2 regions of the Weissella sp. ESL1139 genome follow, and region 2 is predicted to be linked to the other one. Evidence: riboswitches for the same ligand, from Rfam matches in the RefSeq annotation. Region 2 holds a riboswitch; the other holds the start of a gene.
The links. Region 2 has a riboswitch for lysine ahead of alr (alanine racemase). Riboswitches for the same ligand answer to the same signal wherever they lie in the genome.

Region 1 (4,448 bases), 780 kb from region 2:
AATCTGCCTTACACTTAGCAGATTTCGTTGTGACTGAAGCCGGTTTTGGTGCTGACTTAGGTGGGGAAAAGTTTTTGGATTTCAAGGTACCCTTGTTAGGTAAGACACCTGATACCATTGTTATTGTGGCGACAGTACGTGCTTTAAAAATGCATGGTGGTGAAGATAAGAAGAATTTGACGACCCCTAACTTAACTGCCTTACAACAAGGCCTTGATAATTTGGGACAACATTTAACAAGTATGCAGCGTTATGGTGTGCCAGTAGTTGTCGCAATTAATCAATTTACGGCAGATACTGATGAAGAGTTAGCAATGGTTAAGGGTTATGTTGCTAAGTTTGGTGTTGCAGCGTATGTTGCTGATGTTTGGGGACAAGGTGGGGATGGTGCCCAAGATCTAGCAAAAGGTGTCATCAATGCCACTAGTTCAGACAAGAATTATCAACTACTTTATCAACCTGAAGATGATGCCATGGTGAAGATTAAGCATATTGTGCAAGAAATTTACGGTGGTCAAGATATTGAACTTTCAAATAAAGCTGCTAAACAGTTACAGAATTTCAAAAAATATGGTTGGGATAAATTACCAGTTATCATGGCTAAAACTCAATATTCATTATCGGATGATGTTAAAAAAATTGGTGCACCTAAGGATTTTGTCATCCACATTCGCGAATTTGTTCCTAAATTGGGAGCCGGCTTTTTAGTTGCGTTGACGGGATCAGTGCTAACGATGCCTGGTTTACCAAAACATCCAGCTGCACTTGATATTGATATTGATAATGATGGCCGGATTACCGGGTTAAGTTAAATCATATTACTAATAAAACAAATAAGGAGACTAGAGCATTTTGAGTTCTAGTCTCCTTGTGTTTAATATATTAATAAATATTGCCAAGTTACATGCGGATTTAAACTAGTACCAAGAATTGCTAAAACCTTTACGACGATAGAATTCTGGGGCATAGACGCGGTAACCATTTTCGGCAAGTTGTAACCAAACTAATGCTAATAACCAACCAGCAAGTGCAGCTGCTAGATTATAACCGGGAGTTAATAGCGTTACGATAAAGGTTGCTACCCAACCTAAGAGTAATAATATTTGGAACAAAAATTGCAACATACTACGGTTAATCTCAGGAACGATAATTAATAAGAAGAATGAAATTAATAAGGTCATATAAAAGGTTGGTCGTGCAGGATATAAAATTTGATTACCATTCATGTTGTTTTTAAATAGTAAAGAAGCAATGTTAATGATTAGCCAACCACCAATACTAGTGATTAAAATCCAAGTGGCTGGAATTTTAAATTTAAATCCCCATAGAAAGAAAGCAATTAAAAAGATTGCTAAAAACATTCCGAAACCATGACTGAAGAAGAAAAATGGTTTTATCAGTAACTCAAAACGGTCTGAAAAAACCGTCTGAAAGATAGTATGGTCTAGTTGCATAAATGATTGTAAAAAGCCACTATGACGGTATGCCAAGATAGATACTATGATAAAAAGGATTAAACTAACCACCAACGTTAGGAAACGGGTTCGTGATTTAGCGATAATCATAAGCGATACTCCTTTTTGCGTCCTAATGAATCAAGATGCTTACTTGTTTTCTTTATTTAATTTTAACACGAACGTATATAAAACACATATTTGTTCCAAATATTTAATCTTCCTTTTATTTTATGACAGTTAAATTAAACAATTACTTGACATTATATAAGGGAATAGGGTAATATCATTATTGCAAATAAATAATATATAGAGGTTGCAATCAACAAAAGTATTCTAACTGAGCTGACGAGCTTTGAGGTTAGAAAAAAGGGGCGATTGCCGAAATGGTGACTATGGTGATAGTTACTGTTGGTGTGTTCATCAATAATGAACAGACTGTCGCGACAAAATAGTCGGTCGCGGAGAGCTATCGACAATACTAAAAACTAATGAGTTCCTAGTTTATACGATAGACGTGTAAACTAGGATTTTTTTGTTTTTGTGATGCGTTAGGCCTTTTTAAGGAGGAAATATGGCTGAGAATCAACAAGAGACGGGTCATCTAAAAAGGACGATGAAAACCCGGCATCTCTCAATGATTGCATTGGGAGGAACAATCGGAACAGGGCTATTTGTTGCTTCTGGGGCAACAATTTCACAAGCTGGACCATTTGGTGCCTTAACAGCCTATGCTGTTATTGGTGTCATGGTTTACTTTTTAATGACTAGTCTAGGAGAAATGGCAACCTATATGCCAGTTTCTGGATCATTTTCAGTTTACGCTGATCGCTTTGTAGATCCGGCATTTGGTTTTGCTATGGGTTGGAATTATTGGTTTAATTGGGCGATTACCGTTGCCGTTGAAGCAGCAACAGTTGGTGTCGTAATGGGATTCTGGTTACCAGATGTTCCAAGTTGGATTTGGTCAACAATTGTTTTGGTACTAATTACAACGATTAATCTATTATCAGCTAAGGCATATGCCGAAACTGAATTTTGGATGGCAACCATTAAAGTTATTGCGGTTGTCGCTTTCCTATTAGTTGGATTAATGACAATTTTGGGTATTGTCTTTAAACAACCTGATGTTGCGCATAACTTATCTGCTGGTGGTCACTACGGTTTTGTTGGTGGGTTTGGCGGTATTTTATCAGTATTCATGGTAGCTGGATTCTCATTCCAAGGAACTGAGATGGTTGGTATCACTGCTGGTGAGTCTGAAACTCCTGAAAAGTCTGTTCCAGCAGCCGTAAAGCAAATTTTCTGGCGCATTTTATTGTTCTATATTCTATCAATCTTTATTATCGGTGCGATTATTTACTATAAGGATCCTAATTTACTACGTTCAAGTGAAACTAACATTGCTGTATCACCATTTACGTTAGTATTTAAATCTGCTGGATTAGCTGGAGCAGCCTCAATTATGAACGCGGTTATCTTAACAGCCGTTGTTTCATCAGCTAATTCTGGATTGTATGCGTCAACTCGTATGCTTTACTCAATGGCCGTTGACGGTATGGCACCTAAGATTTTTAAACAAGTTAATAAAAAGTCAGGTATTCCTGTACCAGCTGTTATAGCAACGGTTGCAGTTGGTTTGTTTACATACGTTACGTCAATTTTTGGTCAAAGCTTGTACTACTATCTAGTTGCCGCATCTGGATTGACCGGCTTCATTGCTTGGATTGGTGTTGCTATTTCACATTATCGTTTCCGTCGTGCCTTTGTTGCACAAGGACGCGATGTTAATAAGTTGCGTTATAAAGCTAAGTGGTTCCCAGTGGGTCCACTAATTGCCTTGGCATTATCAATTATTGTGGTCATTGGTCAGGATACAGCATCATTTAAGGGATCAATCTTAGATTGGAACTGGCCAGGTATTATTACGACATATATGGCAATTCCATTATTCTTAGTTTTGTATTTCGGTTACAAAATCAAGCATCGTACAAAGTTACGTAAGTTGGAAGAAGTGGATCTTGATACAGATGCACGTCCATTAGATTAATTGAATAAACATTAAGAGATTAGAACATTGTGTTCTAATCTTTTTTATATAAAAAAATTCATAAAATAAATTGTAAATGATGATAGCGCTTTAATTGTTATTGCAAAAGGTTTTAATATTTTTTGAACCTTAAACTGTTCTATGATTGCAACAAATGATAGTTTGAATTTGTATACAAAGATAGTGATAAATAGTACAATAAATTCCAGATAGAAATACCAATATCTTTTTACTAAGGAGAAATTTTTAATCATGAAGAAGACCAAGATTGTTTCAACGCTTGGACCAGCCAGCTCTGATGTAGAGACGATTACTAAGATTATCGAATCAGGCGCAAATGTTGTCCGTTTCAACTTTTCACATGGTGATCACGAGGAACACTTAGGACGAATGAATGCTGTCCATGAAGCTGAGAAAGCAACAGGCAAGACGGTTGGTTTCTTGTTGGATACAAAGGGTGCAGAAATCCGTACCACTGTTCAAGAACCAGGTAAGATTGAATTTAACATTGGTGATGTTGTTCGTATTTCAATGGATGCTTCAATTGAAGGAACGAAAGAAAAGATTGCTGTAACTTACCCAGGTTTGTATGATGATGTTCACGTTGGTGGTCATATCTTGTTTGACGATGGTAAGCTAGATATGGTTATCACTGAGAAAGATGATACAAACCAAGAACTTGTAACTGAAGTTCAAAATCATGGTATTTTGGGGTCACGTAAGGGAGTTAATGCACCAGGTGTTGCCATTAACTTGCCAGGTATCACTGAAAAAGATGCTGATGATATTCGCTTCGGTTTGAAGAACGGTATTCAATTTATCGCTGCTTCATTCGTTCGTAAGGCAGCTGATGTACTTGAAATCCGTGAATTGCTTACAGAAGCTAATCACGAAGAAGTTATGATTTTTCCAAAGATTGAGTCACAAGAAGGAATTGATAACTT
Region 2 (4,448 bases):
TTAGATATGGATCTGCTAAGGCCTTTTCTAACGCTTTTTGCGCTTGACCACTATTCACATCAAAACCAAACTTACTATCGGTTTGACCGGTTGAAATATAATCATGTGTATGCGCTTCAACACCTGGTGTAATCCGCAACAAAACATCTTGTGTTTGATTACGTTCAGCTAATAAATCATGTAATAAATCTAATTCGTAGAAATTATCTAAAATGATGGTACCTAAGCCATTTTCAATAGCCATTGTTAGTTCTTCGACTGACTTATTATTACCATTGAAAGAAACATTAGCCATCGGATAATTTGCTTCAAGGGCCGTTTGGATTTCACCACCTGACACAACATCTAGATGGATGCCCTCTTGTGCGGCAACTTCATACATCGCCACTGTGGCAAAAGCCTTTGAAGCATATGAGACTGCATAATCAATATGGCGATTAATGAAAACTTCCTTAAAAGCACGCATCTGATTACGAATACTATTAACATCATAAACATATAATGGTGTTTGATACTTTTTCGCTAGAGCCGAAGCGGTAACACCACCAATTATTAACTCACCAGCTTGATTGACTTGATATGGTACTGACATGCGATTCCCCTTTAATCTACTAATATACGCATTAAGCGTTCCTGTAACCCAGTTGCAACAACCCATGGTGCTAATTCAACATGTTGGGCAACGTCTTCCAATGTATTTTCATATTCACCTTGTTGACCAATAATCGTTACAACTGAACCAACTGGCATTTCTTCAGGCAATGAAATCATCATTTGATCCATGGCTAAGTTACCAACAATCGGTGCCTTTTGACCATTGACCAAAACTTCAAACCCCTTCATTGAACGAGGCAACCCATCGGCATAACCAATTGGTAACGTCCCAATCCACTCACCTTCTGAAGTGTGATAAGTATGACCGTAACTAATCGCAGCGTTGGCTGGCATTTGTTTAACATAAATTAATTCGGTTTCCAACGTTAACACTGGTTTTAAGTAATTATCTGACATAACCGAACCACGTGATGGCTCAATACCATAGACAACCGTACCAGCACGAATATAATCAGTTGGAATTTCATCCGCATGATATAATGCGGCCCCTGAATTAGCTAAATGAACCATTGGCGGCATTGGTAAGCCATCAGTTAATTGGTGCCAATTTGCTAATTGCTCGTTGAAGTAATCATTGTTTGGTGAATCAGCTTCAGCGAAGTGCGTCATCATGCTTTGATAAATAAATGGTGTTTCAGGTTTCTCGACATACGCAATTGCTTCAGCTAAGTCAGCTCGATTTCTAAAACCAATGCGCCCCATTCCTGTATCAACACCTAAATTAACTTGTAATTTATTTGTCTGTGGGCCAAGATAACTTTCGGCTGTATGCAACCACTGCATATCGCTAATTGTTGCAATTAAATCGTTATCAGCAATTAATTTTGCATACTGTGGTAACGTAATCCCCAAAATCAAAATGGGTACCGTGACACCTGCCTGGCGGAGGGCCAGTGCTTCATCTAAAACGGCAACGGCTAGACCATCAACACCGCCCTTGATAGCGGCTTGTGCCATTGTTTGTAAACCAAAGCCATACGCATTTGCCTTGACTGCCAAGAACATAAACTTAGCACCGCTCATCTTACGGGTAACGGCAACATTGTGCGTTACGGCTGCTTGTGAAATTTTAATCCTTGTTGGTCTTGTTACTGCTACTACCATGTTGTTGTGCCTCTTTACTTTGAATTCCTATACAAAAAAACCGATTGACTGGCACTATCGCACCGTCAATCGGATCCACTTACATTCCTTAGACTGTGACCATAGCTCCCCGCTTATTCAGCGACAGTCTAATAGTTATTCACTACCATCCCAACAATTCAAATCACACGCATTTGAATCATTTCGGCAACCGCCCCTTTTACTTAACTTCTCCGTCTGTGTCGACTCTGTCAGGTGACTCTTGTTGGTTGCAACCTCTATAAATCATTAATGTAACATTAGGTTATATTAATTTTATAATTATGTCAACACTTGACATTAATCTTTTTTTCACTTTTAATTAGTGCCAATTAGAATTTTATTTGGAGGCAGGAAAATGAAAGTTGTAAAATTTGGTGGTTCGTCACTGGCAACTGGTGCGCAGGTACAGAAAGTTTTCAATATTATTAAGGCTGACAGCGACCGCAAAATCGTTGTCGTATCAGCACCTGGAAAGCGTTTCGACGGTGACACAAAGGTCACTGATTTATTACAATCTTATGCTGATCAAACCATCACTGGTGGTGACACGGCCGATATTTTGTTAACCATTTTGGGTCGCTATCAAGAAATCGTGCAATTTTTTAAATTAGAAGAAAATAAGATTATTCCTCAAATAAAACAACAACTTATTCATTTAAACCGTGTTCATTATCCATCATTTGATCATTTATACGCTGCTTTCATGGGCCATGGTGAATTATTAAATGCCCAATTAATTGCTTTCATTTTACAAGAACTTGGTTATAATGCGCGGTTCGTGTCACCCCTTGATTTGGGGATGACCGTCACTGGTTCCCCCCGTGCTGCTCGCCTTGATCATACAAGTTATGAACGTATGCATAATTTTGAATACAACGATAATGAACTCTTAATTATTCCTGGTTTTATCGCCTATACCAATGATGGCTATGCCGCTACTTTCAGTCGCGGTGGTTCTGATATTACTGGTGCGATTGTTGCGCGTGGTTTACATGCTAGTTTGTATGAAAACTTCACCGACGTTTCTGCTATCTACACAGTTAACCCGCATATTGTGCCTGCTCCTAAATCGATTGAACGAATGACTTACCGTGAGATGCGTGAACTTTCATATGCCGGTTTTGCCGTCTTCCATGATGAAGCCATTATTCCTGTCATTGAAGCAAATATACCAATCAATGTTAAAAACACCAATGACCCCGAGGCCCCTGGTACCATGATTATGCCAAATCAGTCCATTACGCCTGAATATCCAGTCACTGGTATTGCTAATGATGATCGCTTTGCAGCTTTATATTTGCACCGTTATTTGCTAAATCGCGAAGTTGGTTTTACTCTTAAAATTCTCCAAATTTTGGCCTCATACAACGTTAGTTATGAACATATGCCTTCTGGAATTGATGACATGACGATTATTTTTGATAAGTCACAATTAACTCCTGAAATTAAGGCTCATATCAGTCATGATATCTACCAAACAATTGCGCCTGATGAATTGGAATGGCTTGATAACTATGCCATCATTATGGTGGTTGGTGAAGGTATGCAAGCCCATCTAGATATCTTTAGTAAAATCACAACTGCCCTTGCAGATGCTAATATCAACTTACCAATGGTCAATCAAGGTGCTTCACAAATTTCAACCATGCTTGGTGTTTCTGTTGATCAAATGGAAAAGGCTGTCCGTGTGATTTATGAAGCAGTATTTTAAATACTTAATAGAAAAACAGGTTGGAACAAAAGAAAATGTTCCAACCTGTTTTTTTAAATATTTGAATTTCAAACGTTTAATTTTTATAGCGTAAACGCGCTTTTGTCTCGCTCTCGTTTAAACGCGTTCCAAAAACCTGAAGCCTCAATGTAACGGATTTGCCCGCTTCACGGTCTGACGACCGCAAAACGTCCAAACACCGTTACACTCCGGCTTCAAAGCGACTTTTGTCTCGCTCTCGTTTTACTTAAATTGTTTTTTCGCAAAGTTACGTAAATCTGATTCCAAGCCAGCATGGCGATTCGCTGGCTTAACATCCAATGATTGATGAATTTGACCACCAGCATTGGCATAATTAGTTGATTCCGTATTTGCAATCATCTGTAATTCTGCAAATGAATAATCAGCTGGATTTTCAGAAAAGACAACTGTACCCATACTAGTCACAGTTTGATGGGCTTCTAAAGCTTGCCACATTGAAACGATTTGTCCTTGATTATCAAAGATTAATTCTAAATGGTAACCTGGCAAAGCCATTTTAACGTTATCAGCTCGTGCAACACCCCGATTATGAAACTTAACTTGAGGGTAAAACACTGGTGTGCCAGTATCTTTAACGATTTGATCCTCAATGTCATGCTGTGTCAATCCTTCACGCACAATCAAATCTACCATTGGTTTACTAAGATAATAACGGAACTGGTTATCAATAACCTTATCTAATTGATGACTTGTTTCATACTTAGAATTAATTCCATTCCAAGCATGATGTTTTAAACGCATCATAAAAGCGACTTGCTTAATAAATTCTAAATAATTCCGGGCTTCATCGACATTATCAATATGCAAATAATATAAGTCAACATTTTGATTGGCAGACCGAGTTGGCCAATAACCTAACTTAGTCATCCGCACAAAATTTTCCGGACTAACTGCCAGTCCGAATATTTTGTATAACATATCTAAACGATCAGTTGCTGAGGTACCACCACGGTGA

Region 1: another riboswitch for lysine. It lies ahead of ACSYSF_RS05780 (amino acid permease); the one in region 2 lies ahead of alr (alanine racemase).

Annotation. Positions count from the first base shown of each region.
Region 1 covers NZ_CP196375.1:1,190,580-1,195,027, reverse strand. The annotation lists gene ACSYSF_RS05790 (formate--tetrahydrofolate ligase) at 1-812, shown strand, start outside; gene ACSYSF_RS05785 (hypothetical protein) at 918-1,565, opposite strand; lysine riboswitch at 1,757-1,934, shown strand; gene ACSYSF_RS05780 (amino acid permease) at 2,029-3,504, shown strand; gene pyk (pyruvate kinase) at 3,757-4,448, shown strand, end outside.
Region 2 covers NZ_CP196375.1:411,765-416,212, reverse strand. The annotation lists gene lysA (diaminopimelate decarboxylase) at 1-592, opposite strand, end outside; gene alr (alanine racemase) at 604-1,719, opposite strand; lysine riboswitch at 1,814-1,987, opposite strand; gene ACSYSF_RS01990 (aspartate kinase) at 2,096-3,451, shown strand; gene ACSYSF_RS01985 (DUF3114 domain-containing protein) at 3,695-4,448, opposite strand, start outside.